2 regions of the Pseudomonas sp. 32A genome follow, and region 2 is predicted to be linked to the other one. Evidence: riboswitches for the same ligand, from Rfam matches in the RefSeq annotation. Region 2 holds a riboswitch; the other holds the start of a gene.

Region 1 (6,235 bases), 3.1 Mb from region 2:
TGGAACTGGCGGTTGCCGCCCTGTTGCTCTCCGTATTGGTAGGCGTCCCCCTTGGCGTGTTGTCAGCGGTGTATCACAACCGCGCCATCGACCAGATCGCCCGAACGCTGGCGGTCACCGGCATTTCCACGCCGGCCTTCTGGCTCGGCCTGGGCCTGATCGTATTGTTTTACGGCCAGCTCGGCTGGCTGCCCGGCAGCGGTCGGCTGGATGAAGGCCTCGAACCACCCCGCACCCTTACCGGGTTCTACCTGATCGACTCGCTGCTGGCCGGCGATATCCCGCTGTTCCTGAATGCCCTGGAACACCTGATCCTGCCCGCCGTCACCCTGGGTTTCGTCAACCTCGGCGTGGTCGCCCGGCAGATTCGTTCGGCGATGCTCGACCAGTTGGGCGAGGACTACATCCGTACCGCCCGCGCCTACGGCCTGTCGCGCTGGGCGGTGATCCTGCGCCACGCCCTGCCCAATGCGCTGATCCCGTCGATCACCGTGCTCGGCCTGACCCTCGGCGATTTGCTGTACGGCGCCGTGCTCACCGAGACCGTGTTCGCCTGGCCGGGCATGGGCGCGTATGTGGTGAAGTCGATCCAGTCCCTGGATTTCCCGGCGGTGATGGGCTTCGCGATCATGGTGTCGTTTATTTATGTGCTGCTTAACATGCTGATCGACCTGCTGTACCGGGTGGTCGACCCACGCATCGGCGAGGTGAATTGAGATGACCGCACCCGTGAACATGCCCGTACCGGTGCCCCTCGAGCAACGCCCCACCTGGCGTGCGCGAATGGAGTACCTGGGTTATCAAATACGCCGCAGCCCGTTGACCATCGCCGGCCTGACCATCACCTTGATCGTGCTGATCTGCATGGCCTTCGCTCCGTGGCTGGCCAGCCATGATCCCAACGCGTTGAACCTGGCGCAACGCCTGGCCGAGCCCTCCGCCGAACATTGGTTCGGCACTGATGAGGTCGGCCGCGACCTGTTCAGCCGGGTGCTGTACGGCAGCCGCCAGTCGGTGGGCGTCGGCTTGTTCGTGGCGTTTTCATCCTGCCTGGTGGGCGGCTTGCTGGGTTGCCTGTCGGGGATTATCGGTGGGCGTTTCGACAGCCTGATCATGCGCTTGATGGACATCATGCTGTCGGTGCCGTCCCTGGTGCTGATCATGGCCCTGGCCGCAGCCCTGGGCCCGAGCCTGTTCAACGCGATGCTGGCGATCACCGTGGTGCGCATTCCGTTCTACGTGCGCCTGGCCCGCGGGCAAGCCTTGAGCATTCGCCAGATGGGCTACGTCAAGGCGTCCCAGACCTTCGGCGCCGGGCGCTGGCACATCGTGTCGTGGCACGTGGGCCGCAATGCCATGCCGCCGTTGCTGGTGCAGCTGAGCCTGGACATCGGCAGCGCGATCCTGATGGCTTCGGCCTTGGGTTTCATCGGCCTGGGTGCACAACAGCCCACCGCCGAATGGGGCGCGATGGTTGCCACCGGGCGCAATTTCATTCTCGACAACTGGTGGTACTCGACCTTTCCGGGGCTGGCGATCCTGGTCACCGCGACCGGTTTCAACCTGCTGGGTGACGGTGTTCGTGACCTGCTCGACCCACGGCAACAGGGGAAATGACCATGTCCAGTCCGGCAGTCCTTGCCATCGATAACCTGAGCCTGGAATTCCCGGCTTACCGCAACAACGTCCAGGCACTCAACGGCGTGTCGTTGCACGTCAACCCCGGCGAAGTGGTCGGCGTGGTGGGTGAGTCCGGCTCCGGCAAATCCGTGACCGCCATGCTCAGCCTGCGCCTGCTGCCGGAGCGCAGTTACCGGATCACCGCCGGCAGTTTGCAGATGCTTGGCCGCGACATGCTCGGCGCCAGCGAAAAAGAGCTGTTGCAGATTCGCGGGCGTGACGCGGCGATGATCTTCCAGGAGCCGATGACCGCGCTGAACCCGACCCGACGCATTGGCCGGCAGATGCTCGACGTGATCATCCACCACCAGCGCCTGAGCAAAGCCGCCGCCCGCGCCAAGGCCATCGCCCTGCTGCGGGACATGCACATCGCCGACCCCGAGCAAGTGCTCGACAGTTACCCTTTCGAACTCTCCGGCGGCATGCGCCAGCGGGTGATGATCGCCCTGGCGTTTTCCTGCGACCCGCAGTTGCTGATCGCCGACGAACCCACCACTGCCCTCGACGTCACCGTGCAACGCCAGGTGCTGTTGCTGCTGCGAGAAAAAGCCCGGGAACGCGGCACCGCGATCTTGCTGATCACCCACGACATGGCCGTGGTCTCGCAGTTCTGCGACCGGGTCTACGTGATGTACACCGGCGCGGTGGTGGAAGAAGGTCCGACGGCTCAGGTGATGAGCGATCCGCGCCATCCCTACACCCAAGGCCTGCTCAGCGGTTTGCCGGAACAGGTAAAGCCCGGCGATGACCTGTTGACCATCCCCGGCCAGGTGCCCAACCTCGCCGCCCTGCCCTCAGGCTGCACCTTCCGCGAACGCTGCCCCCAGGCCATGAGCCAATGCATCAAGCGCCCGCGCCTGAACCTGATCAACCCTGTCGGCACCCGCAAAAGCGCGTGCTGGCTGACTGCCGGGGAGTCGGTTTAATGACAGTGCCTCAAGATTCACTGCTGGCCCTGCGGGATGTACGGGTCAAGTTCCCGGTAAAAACCGACTGGCTGGGCCGCCCGCGCGGTTATGCCCACGCCCTCAACGGTATCGACTTGCAGGTGCGCCGTGGGGAAACCCTGGGGATTGTCGGCGAATCCGGCTGCGGCAAAAGCACCCTCGCCCAATTGCTGATGGGCCTGGTCAAGCCCAGCGACGGCGAAGTCGACTGGGTCTACGAAAGCGCCCGGGAACGTCATCGCCATGTACAGATCGTGTTCCAGGACCCGCAATCGTCCCTCGACCCGCGCCTGCCCATCTGGAAAATCATCACCGAGCCGCTGTTCGCCCTTGGCGACACGCCCAAGGGTGAAATGCGCACCATCGCCGCCAAGGTCGCCGCCCAAGTAGGCATCCGTGCCGAATACCTGGACCGCTACCCGCACCAGTTCTCCGGTGGCCAGCGCCAACGCATCGCCATCGCCCGCGCACTGGCCTCCAACCCGAGCATCCTGGTGCTGGACGAACCGACCTCGGCCCTGGACATCTCGGTCCAGGCGCAAATCCTCAACCTGCTGGCCGAGCTGCAACGCCGACTGGGGCTGACCTACATCCTGATCTCCCACAACGTATCCGTGGTGCGGCACATGGCCGACCGGGTGGCGGTGATGTACCTGGGGCAAATTGTGGAACTGGGGTGTGCCGAGCAAGTGCTGGAGCAGCCGAAGCATCCCTACACCCAGCTGCTGCTGGAGGCCGTCCCCAAGCTGGGGGTGGCGCTGGACGATGCGTATGTCAGTGCACCGACAGAGCTGCCGGGAAACCGGGTGTTGCCGGGCGGGTGCTTTTTCCTGGATCGCTGCCCGCGCCGCACCCAAGGCTGCGAACGGCCGCAGCGGTTGACCGGTGGGATGAGTCAGCAGGTGCGGTGTCATCTGGAACATCCGTGAGGCACGGTTAACAAAATTTTCATGTAGCCAAGGCTATGATCCGCCACCTCGTTGGGGAGTAGCCTGCTTCGGATTCTCGAAGCGTTCGTATCAACATTCTCGGCAACATGCCGTGGTGCGAACACCATTTTGGTTGGTGAGACCAGCGACACATCCATGCCTAAAGTCGGGCGTGTGGTTGTGTCGTTGACTCATATAGCCCGACTGGAAGCCTTACCGTGAACCCCATTTCCCTCATCCTGCTCGCCCTTGCCATGTCCACGGACGCCTTTGCGGCGGCCATCGGCAAAGGTTCCAGCCTGCACAAACCGCGTTTGACCGAAGCCCTGCGGGCCGGTCTGATCTTTGGTGTGATTGAAGCCATCACGCCGATTATTGGCTGGGCTATTGGCCAGGCTGCCACTCGCTGGGTGGAACAGTGGGACCACTGGATCGCCTTTACCCTGCTGGTAGCCCTGGGTCTGCACATGATCTACAACGGCTTGAAGGCCGATGATCCAGAAGAAGAGAAACCGAGCCAGCACTCGTTCATGATCCTTGCCGTAACGGCGTTTGCCACCAGCATTGATGCCCTGGCGGTCGGCGTGGGCCTGGCGTTTGTTGACGTGAATATCCTGGTGGCCGCTGCGGCGATCGGCTTGGCGACGATGACCATGGTAACCATCGGCATGATGCTCGGCCGGGTGTTGGGCACTGTGGTGGGCAAGCGCGCCGAGATGGTTGGCGGCGTGGTGTTGATGCTGGTGGGTGCGACGATCTTGTATGAGCACCTGTCGGTCTAGACACTTGCGAAGATCAAAATGTGGGAGCGGGCTTGCTCGCGAAGACGGTGTGTCAGTCGCTGAATATGCCAGCTGAACCACCGCTTTCGCGAGCAAGCCCGCTCCCACAGGGGATCTGCGGCGATCAATCAGGCTGCGTGTTTTGTTCCATTCGTTGCGTACGGTGTGCAGGTCCGAGTGGCAGACGCCGCAGTAAAGGATGTCGATCTGCACGTCATCGGCCCCGGGGGCGCGTCGTTCAAACGTGAAGGGCTTGAGTGAATCCTTGGAGTCACGAGCGGCTTAGCTGTAAGCCTTGGCCATTTCGTTCACCTGTTTGTTCAGACGGTTGAAGTCAGTTGACCCGCATAGACGCTGAACCGTTCAACCGAGCACGCCCGTACAATCCGCACGGCAACCCGCCCCCTAAGCTGGCGACTTTTCGATCACGCTGAAAAGTGCTGGAGAATGGGTATGTGCAAGAAAGTGACGACGATATCGCTGGCCTTGACGCTATTGGGCGCGCAGCTGGTGGGCAGCGCGTTGGCGGCAACACCGAATGTGGCCGTGGCGCCGCAATACGACACCAGTCACGTCTACGTCGCCCCGGCTGACGTGGACCGCTTTGCCCAGAGTTTCCTCGCCACATTCGGCGGAAAGAGCACGTCCCAGGTAGTGGTGAATGTCCTGCCGGTGCCCAGCAGCACCACCTCGCAACTCCTGCAGACACCAGCGGGCACGGTGTCGCTGTTCGGTTTCACCACACCTGTCCCGCACCCGTTCGGCCAGGAGCGCAACGGCTATCTGGTCAAGGACATGGACGTTGCACTCAAGGCTGCCCGGGAAAACGGCGCGGCGGTGATTGTCAGTAATTTTCCCGACCCCATCGGCCGTGATGCGGTGATCCAGTGGCCGGGCGGTGTGAACATGCAGCTCTACTGGCACACCAAGGCCCCGGATTACGCGGCGTTCCAGACCATTCCGGAGAACCGCGTGTATGTCTCCAGCGACCGCGCCGACACGTTCATCAAGTCCTTCGTCGGGTTTTCCCACGGCAAAGTCCTGGCCGATGACAAGCATGCCCCGGCGGTCGAGATCGGCCAGGCCAGCGGCAGCTATCGGCGCGTCGACATCGAGTCGCCGTTCGGGCGCATGGCGGTACTGGTCACCAACGGCCAACTGCCCTACCCCTTCGGCCATGAAACCACCGGCTACCAGGTGGCCAACCTGACCGAGACGTTGGGCAAAGCCACTGGCTCCGGGGCCAAGGTGCTGGTTCCGGCGTTTGAGAGTAAGGGCCGGCGCAGCGCACTGGTGGAGTTCCCGGGCGGTTACGTCGCGGAGATTCACCAGCTCAGCGGCGCAAAATGATCCGCAGCACAGGCTGGGGCCTGGCGGTGCTGTGGCCGCTGCTGGCCGGCAGCGTCCACGCTGACGATCAACCGACGCGCCCGACGATCAAGGCCAACCGCTGGCAGGAAGACTGGTCCGTGCTCAAGGACCCGACGCTGCGCACCCACCCCCTGGACAGCCTGAAGTACATCCCGCTGTCCAGTGCCAACCCGTTCACTTACCTGTCCCTGGGCGCGACCTTGCGTGAGCGCTTCGAGATGAATGACGCGGGCGGTTTCGGCGTGAATAACGTGGCCCGTGACCGTTACCTGATCCAGCGTTTCCAGGTGCATGCCGACCTGCACCTGAATGAAAACTGGCGGGTGTTCACCCAACTGGAAGACGCCCGGGCCTATGACAAGACCTCAATCGGCGGCGCCGACCAGAATCGTGTCGACCTGCGCCTGGCCTTTGCCGAATACATCAACACCTTCAGTGCCGGCACGCTCAAGGGCCGCGTCGGCCGGCAGGACTTTGCCTTCGACTTGCAGCGCTTCATCTCGTCACGGGATGGACCGAATGTGCG
Region 2 (11,446 bases):
ACGCAAAGGGTTGATGACGCTGGCGCATTTTCAGCAAGCCCAGGGACTGGGCGCCCAACTGCGGGAAGTATTGCTGCAGGCCGTCGAGCAGGCGTTCAAGGAAACGTCCCGGGTCGTTATCCCGGGGGCTGAGCCCCAACCACAGGCTTTGCCAGTGGGCCGGCAGGCTCTGGCAGAACTCCACCGCCAGCGAACTTTTGCCGAAGCCGGCCGGTGCGCTGACCAGCAACAGACGCCCGGCCAAACCTTCACTCAGCCGTTCGCACAGGCGCGGTCGCAACACGTAGCCGTCAGGCAGTGGGGGTCGATAGAAGCGCCCTTCCAGGGTCGGAATGACCGCGCTGGCAGGCCCTTGAATTCGGGACAGATCAGTCATCGCCGGGCTCTTGTAGAAGGCTGTTGTCGGCATTGCAGATGTCCGCAGACTAGCGGTAAAAGCAGCAGCTTTGTAGATCTTTGCAACAATTGTCTTAAAAAGACTACAACAAAAAATATCCGGACTTCTTCTGGAACGACCGACACTCTGTGGCGAGGGAGCTTGCTCCCGCTGGAGTGCGCAGCGCTCCCGTTTTTGGGGCTGCTACGCAGCCCGGCGGGAGCAAGCTCCCTCGCCACAGTGATCCCGCAAAAAAAAGCCCCGAACCAGTCGGGGCGTTTTTCGAGGATGCGGCCTCTGTTACAGCGAGTTAGCGAACACCATCCTGGCGCAGGGCCGCCGGGGTGAAGTCGCTGGTGGTGGCGGTGAAACCGAAGTCATAGGCCTGTTTCTCTTCGTTCTTCATGCCCAGTGCCAGGTAGCGGCCGGACTGCAGGTCGTAGAGGGTTTCGAGGGCATACCACGGCACTTGCTTGTCGTAGTAGTTCTCGGCATGGGCTTCCGCCACGCGCCACAGTTGGCCACGACCGTCGTAGTGGTCGATCACCGCAGCTTGCCAGGTGTCTTCGTCGATGAAGAAGTCACGCTTGGCGTAGATGTGGCGCTGGCCTTCCTTCAGGGTTGCAACCACATGCCACACACGGCGCAGCTCGTAGCGCGCCAGGTCCTGGTTGATGTGGCCGGCCTTGATGATGTCCACATACTTAAGCTTCGGATCGTCGAGCTTGTAGCTGTTTTCGGCGATGTAGAGCTCTTTCTTGCCTTCCAGTTTCCAGTCGTAGCGGTCTGGCGCGCCGTTGAACATGTCGAGGTTGTCGGAGGTACGCAGGCCGTCGGCGGCGGTACCCGGGCCGTCATACGACACTTGCGGTGCCCGGCGCACACGGCGCTGACCGGCGTTGTAGACCCACGCCGAACGCGGTTCTTTCACTTGGTCGAGGGTTTCGTGCACCAGCAGCACACCACCGGCCAGACGTGCCGGCGCGGTCACTTGCTGCTTGAAGTAGAACAGGATGTTGCCCGGGTTTTTCGGGTCGTAGTCCTTCATCTTGTCGCGGAACACGAACTGGTCGCGGAAGTACACCAGGCTGAACGAGCCGTTGGTTTGCGGCGTGGCCTGGGTCACCAGGCGGGTCACGCTGCCGCCGCGATAGCGGGTGATGTGGTTCCAGATGACTTCCACGCCGCTTTTCGGAATCGGGAACGGTACGGCGGTTTCGAAGTTTTCCAGGCCGTTGCCGCCAGACACCAGGTTGGTACTGGTGGCGTTTTTCTTGATGGCGGCGAACACATCAGCCGGCACCGTGGCGCCGCGATGGGTCGGGTAGACCGGCATCTTGAAGGTGTCCGGGTAGCGCTTGAACATCGCGTACTGCCCCGGCGCCAGCTTGTCCTTGTACTGCTCGACGTTCTGCGCGGTGATGGTGAATTGCGGTTGTTCGCTGGCGTACGGGTTGGCCAGGAAACCACGGGCATCCACGGCGCCGGCGTTGGTGGGCAGTGGCGACCATTTAGGGATGGTGCCGGCCGCGTTGCCGGCCATTTCAGCGCCCATCGGGGTCAGGGTCGTGCCGAGCTTGGCGGCTTCGTCGGCCGAGACAGCGGCCATGACGCTACCCGCCATGATCGACAGCCCCAGCACACCCACCTGCAACAGATTTTTAGTTATTTTCATGTTCTGGTTCTTCCTGAAAACATACTGCTTAAAGAGAGTGTGCTTAGAAGTTCACGCCAGCGCTCAAGGCGATGAAGTCACGGTCATCCACCGTGGTGAATTTGCCGCCAAAGAAGTTGGTGTAGTTGAGGCTGACGGTGTAGGTGTTCTGGTACTCGGCATCGACACCCAGGCTGACGGCCTTGCGACCCTCTTCGAAGTTGCCGCCAGGACCTGGCGAGTAGCCTTTGACGTCATGGGACCACGCCACGTTGGGCTTGAGGTTTACACCGGCGAAGACGTCCGGGTATTCCCAGATGGCACGAGCGCGATAGCCCCAGGAGGTGGCCGTGGTGTAGCCGTCGTTGTTGCAGTTGGTGTTCAGGCCAGCGGCATTCGGCAGACCGGCGCCGTTGGCCGTCGAGTTGTTAAGGGCGTTACAGAACCCGCCTGGCAGCGTGCCAGGACCGAACACCGGATCACGGCCATAACGCGCCTCGGATTTGCTTTCCAGGCCGCCGACGTGGGTCACGCCAATTTCACCGACCGTGGTCAAACGGCTGGCGCCCATGACCTGATCAAAGAAGTGCGTAAAGGTGGTCTGGAACTGCGTAACTTCCTTGCGGTTATAGCCATGCAAGTCCTGGCCGGGGCTGCCCTTGAGCACCGAGGCATTCCCGAAGCCCGGGATCGGCGTAACACCCGCATAGAGAATGTCGGTGGTGCTGAGCTGGACTGGCGCGTTTGGCCGATAGCTCAACTCACCGCTCCAGGCGGTACCGGTAGGCAGCGTGGTGGAGAAGCTCAAGCCGTACAGGCGGATGTCTTCAGGGTACTCAATGAAGTAGTTGGAACTGCCCGCAACAATCAGCGGCCGCAGCGCACCCAGCGGCCCCAGAGGCCGGGTATAGGCCGATGCTGGCGCACCTTGGGCGCTGAAGATCGGCGCACGGCTGTGGTAGTTCATGAAGTAGGCGCCGAATTCGGTATCCAGCGGCTCGAAGTTGTAGTGCATCGCCACGCCGAACTGGCCGCTGTCGCGGGCGTCACGGTCCGGCCCACGGCGCACCAGCACACCTTCGTTGTTCACATCCACGCCCAGGGCGTTGAGGGTAGGCAGCGCAGCGCCTGGAATGGTCGAGCGCTTGTTCAGCACCCGCAGGTTGTTGCTGCAGCCGTCGGAAACCACATCCGGCTGCGAGAAGAACGTGCCGCAGTTGTCGGTTACCGTCTGGTCCCATTCCAACTGATAGAACGCTTCTGCCGACAAGTTATCGGTCAGGGTCTGCGACACATAGAACATGTTGACCGGGATCAGGCCTTCCTTGATCTCGGCCCCGGGACGACGGAATGCGGACACGTCGATCGGGTTGATGGAGTTGATGCCCCCACCGATGAAGGTACTTTCACCCCAGCTCACCACCTGCTTGCCGAACCGCACGTTACCTGGCAGATCGGCAATGGTGTAGTTGTGATAGACGAATGCATCGAGAATCTGCCCGCCAGAAGACTTGGCGCCCTCTTTACGGTTGTTGTTGCTGACATTCTTGAAGTCCAGGTCTTCGTTTTGCAGCGCGAAGTCATACCAGTACTTGCCCCGGACAAACACGCCGGTGTCGCCGTATTTCAACTCAAGGTCATGGATACCCTTGAAGATCTTCGAGAAGGAATCACCTTTGTCGAAGTTCAGGTGACCGTCATCCGAGGTTTGCGACAACCCCCTGCCGCCGTTGTTGGCGCCGATCAGGTCTTTGTTGCGACCCGCCGTCGACCAACTGGCCCCGACCGACAGGGACGAATCAAAGCTGCCTTCGATTTCACCGATGTTGAAACTGACGCCGAATGCAGGCCCGGCGAGCGTAGAGGCGAGGCTGACGGCCAAAGGCAGTTTTGCCCGGCGCCAGAACTGGTTTGCTGAGATCATCGACGCTACTCCATGTGCATTATTGTTATGGCAGTGAGTCGTTTCCAAGGGCTTGTAACGGCCGGAATACAACGATTCCAATGCCGGGCGAACACATGAACCCGCCGGGCTCACAGCACCGCACCTTGAAAAACTCTGGGATGAACTATAGCCAGCAGGGGGTACCGCTTGATCCCTCTAAAGTGTGATTTGCATCACCAACCCGTCTGCCACAGTCCTTTTCGCCATGCTGACGAAGGTCAGCGACGGAAGGATGGCTGAAAATTGGCAAATCACAAGTGAAGGCTCGGAATAGAGCGCCGCCGTGCCCGCGAGGGCACGGCAAGCAGTGTCAGAGGGTAGAGAGGAAGGTACTGTTGTTGGCTTGCCATTCGATGATGTCGATACGGATACGTTTTTTGTCGAGCTTGCCGACGCTGGTCTTGGGAATTTCCGTAACAACGGCGATCTGGCTTGGAATCGCCCACTTGCTCAAGTGGCCCAATTCCACGAATGGCTTGAGATGTTCCTTGAGCTCCTTGGCCCCTATCACATGGCCATCACGCACCACCAGCAACGCAAACGGGCGCTCGCCCCACTGCGGGTCGGCAATCCCCACCACCGCTACTTCGCGTACCGCCGGGTGACGGCTGACCAGGTCTTCCAGCGCCAGGGACGAGATCCACTCGCCGCCGGTCTTGATCACATCCTTGATGCGGTCGCGAATATCGATCACGCCAAACGCGTCGAGGGTGGCCACATCGCCGGTGTGCATCCAGCCGCCGGCCCAGAGCTCCGCGCCCTTTTCCGGCTCGTTGAAGTAGCCTTCGCTGAGCCACGGCGCGCGCAATACCAATTCGCCTTGGGATTCGCCATCGGCGGGCAGGAAGTTGCCGTCGCCATCGATGATCGCCGCTTCCACCAAAGGCCCGGGCACGCCGGCCTTGATGCGATAGGTGGTGCGCTCGTCTTCGGTGCCGGCCATCAATTCTTCATTGAGGTGGGCGCAGGACACCAGCGGCCCGGTCTCGGACATGCCATACGCTGCCGTCAGCTGAATTCCACGGGCCTTGGACGCTTCATACAGCGAACGATTGAGCGCGCTGCCGCCGATGACGATTTTCCAGCCGCTGAAATCCACGCCCTGGCCAGCCTTGGCGTTGAGCACCATTTGCAGGATGGTCGGCACGCAATGGGAGAACGTGACCTTCTCTTTGCGCCACAGCTCCACCAGGTATTCGGGGTCGTAGCGGCCGGGATAAACCTGCTTCAGGCCGAGCATGGTCGCCACATAGGGCAAGCCCCAGGCGTGCACATGGAACATCGGGGTGATCGGCATGTAGACGTCGTTGGTGCCCAGCAAGCGCACGCTGTCGACGCTGCCCATGATGGTCGCCACGCCCATGGTGTGCAGCACCAGTTGGCGATGGGTGAAATACACGCCTTTGGGATTGCCCGTAGTGCCGGTGGTGTAGAAGGTGGTGGCGACGGAGTTTTCGTCGAAATCCTGGAAGTCGTAGCGAGGGCTTGCTGCTGCCAACAACGTTTCGTACTCACCCACGAGGTTGGGCAACTCGGCGGTTTTATCCGCGCCGTCGGTGAGCAGCAGGGTTTTGTCGACGGTGGTGAGGTGGCCGGCGATGGCCTGGTAGAGCCCCACGAACTCGCTGTTGACCAGCACAAAGCGGTCCTCGGCATGGTTCATGGTGTACAGAATCTGTTCCGGCGACAGGCGCACGTTGATGGTGTGGATGACTGCGCCAATCATCGGAATGGCAAACATGCATTCCAGGTAGCGGTGGCTGTCCCAGTCCATCACGGCCACGGTGTCACCGGCCTTGACCCCGGCCTCGGTCAGCACATTGGCCAGGCGGGCGACGCGCTCGATCAGGGTCGGATAGGTATAACGCAACTGGTCGCGGTAGACGATTTCCCGGGTCTTCTCGTAGCGTGTCCCGGACATCAACAGGCGTTTGATCAACAGCGGGTATTGGTAGGCGCCTTCGGCGGGCGGGATAACACGAGTCTGCAACATACGAATCCCTTATCTGACTGCACGGTCTTGGCTGAAACATCTGCACTGTAGAGCGCTTATGTTTCAGCCAAATCACCCAAAGGAATGATTTGCAGAACCCAATGAATGCTAGCTTTGCGCCAGCATCCGGCTTATTTCATGCTGGTAAACGCCAGCTTCACGCCGATGGCAATCAGCACCGCGCCCATGGTGCGGTCGAACCAGTGGCCCATGCGTGCAAAACCGGCACGTACGCGTTGCTGGCTGAACAGCATGGCCACCAGGCAAAACCAGATCGCGGTCGCCACGGCCAGGTACAGCCCGTAACCGGCCTGGATCGCCAGCGGTGTGTGGGGATTGATCACCACGGTGAACAGCGACAGGAAGAACAGCGTGGCCTTGGGGTTCAGGCCGTTGGTAACAAAACCCGAGGTGAACGCGCCACGGGCGGTGCGCTCGCCCTCTTCAAGGTGCAGGTCTTCTTCACTGGCAGGCTTGGCCGGCTGAGCGCGCAGGGCCTTGAAGCCGATGTACAGCAGGTAGGCCGCGGCCGCCCATTTCAATGCGTTGAACAGCACGATGGACTGGGACACGATCAAGCCGATGCCCAGCAGTGAATACCCCACGTGCAGGAAAATCGCCGAGCCGACGCCCAACGCCGTCCAGGTGCCGGCGCGCCGGCCATGGGTCACGCTTTCACGTACCACCACGGCGAAGTCCGGGCCAGGGCTGGCCACCGCCAACAGGTGAATCAGTGCCACGGTCAAGAACTCGGTGAGGTACATGCACACTCCAGGAAGTAACTGATTATTTCATCTGATAGGCTCGGCAGATTACGCCTTCGAACCTCGTCGCAAAAGGTACAGTTGATAATGAACAATCGCCGCGCCGTCTTCCTTGATCACCCTTCCCTGGACCTCGGGGACCTGGACCTCAGCGGGTTGCGGGCACTCTTCAGCGAGCTGAGCCTGCACCAGCAGACCACACCCGAAAACATTATCGAACGCCTGCAAAGCGCGCAGGTGGCCATCAGCAACAAGATCGCGCTGAATGCCGAGACCCTGGCGGCCTGCCCCGAGCTGAAGCTGATCCTGGTGACCGCCACCGGCACCAACAACGTCGACCTGGTCGCCGCCCGCGCCCACGGCGTTACCGTAAGCAATTGCCAGGGTTACGGCACGCCGTCGGTGGCGCAGCATACGATCATGCTGCTGCTCAATCTTGTGACGCGCCTGAACGACTATCAGCGGGACGTGCAGGCGGGGCTTTGGCAACAAGCCAAGCAGTTCTGCCTGCTGGACCATCCGATCGTCGAGCTGGAAGGCAAAACCCTCGGCCTGCTGGGCCATGGTGAGTTGGGCGGCGCCGTTGCGCGCCTGGCTGAAGCCTTCGGCATGCGCGTGATCCTGGGTGCCATTCCAGGCCGTCCGGCTCGTGCCGATCGCGTGCCGCTGGACGAACTGCTGGCGCAGGTCGACGCGCTGACCCTGCACTGCCCGCTCAACGAGCACACCCGTGACTTTATCGGTGCCCGCGAACTCGCCTTGCTCAAGCCTGGCGCCTTCATCGTCAACACCGCCCGCGGTGGCCTGATCAATGAACAAGCCTTGGCCGATGCCCTGCGCAGCGGTCATCTGGGCGGCGCGGCGACCGACGTGTTGAGTGTCGAACCCCCGGTCAACGGCAATCCGCTGCTGGCCGGCGACATCCCGCGCTTGATCGTCACCCCGCACAACGCCTGGGGCAGCCGCGAAGCCCGGCAGCGAATCGTCGGCCAATTGATCGAAAACACTCAGGGCTTTTTCAGCGGCGCCCCGCTGCGCGTCGTCAGTTGATAAACTGCGCCCCTTTTCAAGGAGCAGACCATGGATCCGCGCAGTGAAGTACTGCTTCGCCAGGCCGAACTTTTTCAAGGCGACGTGCTGCTGGTGGGCTTGCCCGCCGACGACCTGCTGGGCCGCCTGCCCAATGGCCACGGCTGGAGCTGGCATGCCGGCGACCAGGCCGCACTGGACGCGCGTTTTGCCGAGCGCAGCCAGTTCGGCGTGAACGTGCCCGAGCGTTCGTTCGACACGGCGGTGGTGTTCCTGCCCAAGTCCAAGGACCTCACCGATTACCTGCTCAATGCCGTGGCGGCGCGTTTGCCCGGCAAAGAGTTGTACCTGGTCGGGGAAAAGAAAGGCGGTATCGAAAGTGCGGCCAAGCAACTGAACCCGTTCGGCAAACCGCGCAAGCTCGACAATGCGCGGCACTGCCAGTTGTGGCTGGTCACGGTGGCCAACGCCCCCGAGCCGGTTGAGCTGGAAAGCCTGGCGCAGGTGTTCGAGGTGCCGCTGGCTGAAGGGCCGCTCAAGGTGGTGAGCCTGCCGGGCGTGTTCAGCCATGGTCGCCTGGATCGCGGTACCGCATTGCTGCTGGAGCACCTGGACAAGTTGCCAAGCGGGCACTTGCTGGATTTCGGTTGTGGGGCTGGCGTGCTGGGAGCGGCGGTCAAACGTCGATACCCGCATAACACGGTGACGATGCTCGACGTGGATGCCTTCGCCGCCGCCAGCAGTCGTCTGACCCTGGCGGCCAACGGCCTGGAAGCCGAGGTGTTGACCGGTGATGGCATCGACGCAGCACCGATGAATCTGAACGCGATTTTGAGCAACCCGCCGTTCCATGTCGGGGTGCACACCGATTATTTCGCCACCGAGAACTTGCTGAGAAAAGCAGCCAAACATCTGGCAAAAGGCGGCGAACTGCGCTTGGTAGCGAATAGCTTCCTGAAGTATCAGCCGCTGATCGAAGAGCATCTTGGGGTGTGCGCAATCAAGGCAGAAGGCCAGGGTTTTCGCATTTACCGTGCCAAGCGCGGCTGAAATCTTTTTCCAAAAGAAGGCTTGCCGAATGGATTTTGCCTAGGCAGAATCCGCTCCGTCCTAGGGGAGTAGTCTCCCACGAGCGCCACGCTCGTCCGGCATACGTCAACATACTTGGTCAACAGGCCATGGCGTATGCGACCCAGGAGTCCGCACAGACGGACCGGGGTTTGACAAGACCTATGACACGAACACCTTACCCGGGGCGGGAAGGCTGTACGTGTCATAGCCGTGTCGACCCGCCCCTGGAACTTACCTGATGCTGGATTCTCTGCTCGTCCCTACCGCAATCGTTGCCTTGGCCGAAATTGGCGACAAGACGCAACTGCTCGCGCTCATTCTCGCTGCACGCTTTCGCAAACCCTGGCCGATCATCGCCGGCATCGTCGCCGCGACCCTGGCCAACCATGCGGCCGCCGGTGCCGTGGGGGCCTGGTTCGGGAGTTTCTTCTCAGATGCGGTGTTGCACTGGATCCTCGCGGCGAGCTTCTGTGCCACCGCGCTCTGGACTCTGGTGCCCGACAAGCTCGACGATGACGAAGCCAGTACATCCCGCAAGTTCGGGCCATTCCTGACCACGCTGATCGCGTTCTTCCTCGCGGAAATCGGCGACAAGACCCAGATCGCTACCGTGATGCTCGCGGCGCAATACCCGGAACTGTGGCTGGTGATTATCGGCACGACCCTAGGCATGTTGATTGCCAACGTACCGGTGGTGCTGGCGGGGAATTTCGCGGCGGACAAATTGCCGCTGACGCTGATTCGTCGACTGGCGGCTACGGCGTTTTTCATCCTGGCCATTGTTGCGGTGTACAAGGCCATGCAGAGCAGTGGCTGGATCTAAACGCAACCCCATATGGGAGCTGGGCTTTTGTGGGAGCTGGCTTGCCTGCGATAGCATCACCTCGGTGCAACTGACACACCGAGGTGCCCGCATCGCGGGCAAGCCCGACTCCCACACAAGCCGGGCCCCCATATTCAGATTTGCATTTCAGCCTTATAAATCAGGATTTTTTCGCCTGCTGATACAACGGCATCACCTTCGGAATCGCCGCTTGCAACGAGGCGATCCGGCTGTCGGAGGCCGGGTGAGTGCTCATGAACTCAGGTGGCGAACCTTCCGAGGCCTTGGCCATTTTGTTCCACAGCGTAATCGCCGCGTTCGGGTTGTAACCGGCACGCGCCGACAACTCCAGGCCAATCAGGTCCGCTTCGTTTTCGTTGCTGCGGCTGTTGGGCAAGGTCATGCCGTAGTTGGCCACGGTATCGGCCAGCGCCAGGCTGTCCTGACCCAGGCCGAACAAGGCACCGGCCCCCTGCTTCGCCATTTCGATACCGTAGGCCTTGGACATGGCTTCGCGGCCGTGCTCACGCAAGGCGTGGGCAATTTCATGGCCCATCACGGCGGCGAGTTCGTCGTCGGTCAGTTTGAGATTGTCGATCAACGCGCTGTAGACAAAGATCTTGCCGCCAGGCCCGCAGTTGGCGTTCATCTCGTCACTTTTGATCAGGTTCACTTCCCACTTCCACTGCGCCGCATCCGGGCGGAAGGTGGGCGCCTGGGCGATCAAGCGGTTGGCAATGGCCTGTACGCGCTTGGCGTTGGCACTGGTCTTGTCCACCAGCCCTTTGCCACTGGCTTCACCCAGGGTCTGCTGGTACGACTGCGCATACATCTGGTCGACTTCCTGGCTCGACAACATGCTGAACATGTACTGCTTGCGCTCGACGCCCACGGCGCCGCCGCTGGTGGTGTTGACTGACTGACAACCGGCGAGCATAACCGCCGCGCCCAACGCACATACCGCTACTGTCTTTTTCATCAACCTGCTCCCTGGAAACATGGCGCGTATCGTAGTCGGCCAATTGTATCGACGCCAGATACAACAGACGTGTAGCTGCCTGATTTCAGACATATCCCACACCGCCGCAAAAAATTCACAAAACACTGGCGACCATTCCATTTGCGACATTCGCCGATCCGGCACAGTCATTTTGAGGGGATCCCCCTCATGTCTCCCCCGCTCGTGGCCGATATAAACAAGCAGCCAATCTCCCCAGCGCTCGGAGCCGTCATGAAGTTCAAGTCGATTCAATTTTCTGTTGCGGCACTGGCCGGGGCCATCGTGCTGAGCGTGGTAGCGGTGCTGGTGCTGTACGCCTTGTTCGCCGGCGCGCGCACCCAGGAGATGGTGCAGGAACGCACCCAAGGGCAATTCGAACAGATTATCGAACAGCGCCTGACCGCGCTGGCGCGAACCCAGGCGACGCTGATCCAGCGTGAACTGGAAGCGCCATTGGTGACGGCCAAAGGCCTGGCCACCACCAACGCCCTGATGGGCATGAAGGACGCCAGCGGCAACCCACAACTGGCCATCTCCCGCGAACAACTGATCAACCTGATCCACGAAACCGTGGTGCGCAACCCTAAGATCCTCGGCGCCTATATTGGCTGGGAAGCCAACGCCATCGACCACAACGACGCCGCCTACGTGAACAGCCCGGTGGTCGGCATCGAAACCAACGGTCGCTTCCTGCCCTGGTGGTTCCGCAATGAGGACGGCAGCCTGGGCCTGGATAAACTCGCCGACGTGGCCGATCAGAAAATCCTCTCCACCGGCGTGCGCGCCAGTGA

The links. Region 2 has a riboswitch for manganese ahead of ACUN0G_RS18295 (TMEM165/GDT1 family protein). Riboswitches for the same ligand answer to the same signal wherever they lie in the genome.
Region 1: it holds a riboswitch for manganese, as region 2 does, so the genes downstream of both, mntP (manganese efflux pump MntP) here and ACUN0G_RS18295 (TMEM165/GDT1 family protein) in region 2, are expected to answer to the same signal.

Annotation. Positions count from the first base shown of each region.
Region 1 is NZ_JBQYLY010000001.1:7,046,646-7,052,880, forward strand. It holds gene ACUN0G_RS32165 (ABC transporter permease) at 1-716, shown strand, start outside; gene ddpC (D,D-dipeptide ABC transporter permease) at 736-1,617, shown strand; gene ACUN0G_RS32175 (ABC transporter ATP-binding protein) at 1,614-2,606, shown strand; gene ACUN0G_RS32180 (oligopeptide/dipeptide ABC transporter ATP-binding protein) at 2,606-3,556, shown strand; yybP-ykoY riboswitch at 3,597-3,764, shown strand; gene mntP (manganese efflux pump MntP) at 3,775-4,338, shown strand; partial or broken gene ACUN0G_RS32190 (NAD(P)-dependent alcohol dehydrogenase) at 4,477-4,641, opposite strand; gene ACUN0G_RS32195 (glyoxalase) at 4,792-5,688, shown strand; gene ACUN0G_RS32200 (alginate export family protein) at 5,685-6,235, shown strand, end outside.
Region 2 is NZ_JBQYLY010000001.1:3,976,210-3,987,655, reverse strand. It holds gene ACUN0G_RS18330 (LuxR C-terminal-related transcriptional regulator) at 1-376, opposite strand, end outside; gene ACUN0G_RS18325 (DUF1329 domain-containing protein) at 687-2,051, opposite strand; gene ACUN0G_RS18320 (DUF1302 domain-containing protein) at 2,095-3,954, opposite strand; gene ACUN0G_RS18315 (fatty acid--CoA ligase) at 4,286-5,968, opposite strand; gene ACUN0G_RS18310 (LysE family translocator) at 6,100-6,732, opposite strand; gene ACUN0G_RS18305 (2-hydroxyacid dehydrogenase) at 6,817-7,782, shown strand; gene ACUN0G_RS18300 (methyltransferase) at 7,813-8,811, shown strand; yybP-ykoY riboswitch at 8,862-8,983, shown strand; gene ACUN0G_RS18295 (TMEM165/GDT1 family protein) at 9,071-9,655, shown strand; gene ACUN0G_RS18290 (M48 family metallopeptidase) at 9,816-10,634, opposite strand; partial or broken gene ACUN0G_RS18285 (HAMP domain-containing protein) at 10,824-11,446, shown strand, end outside.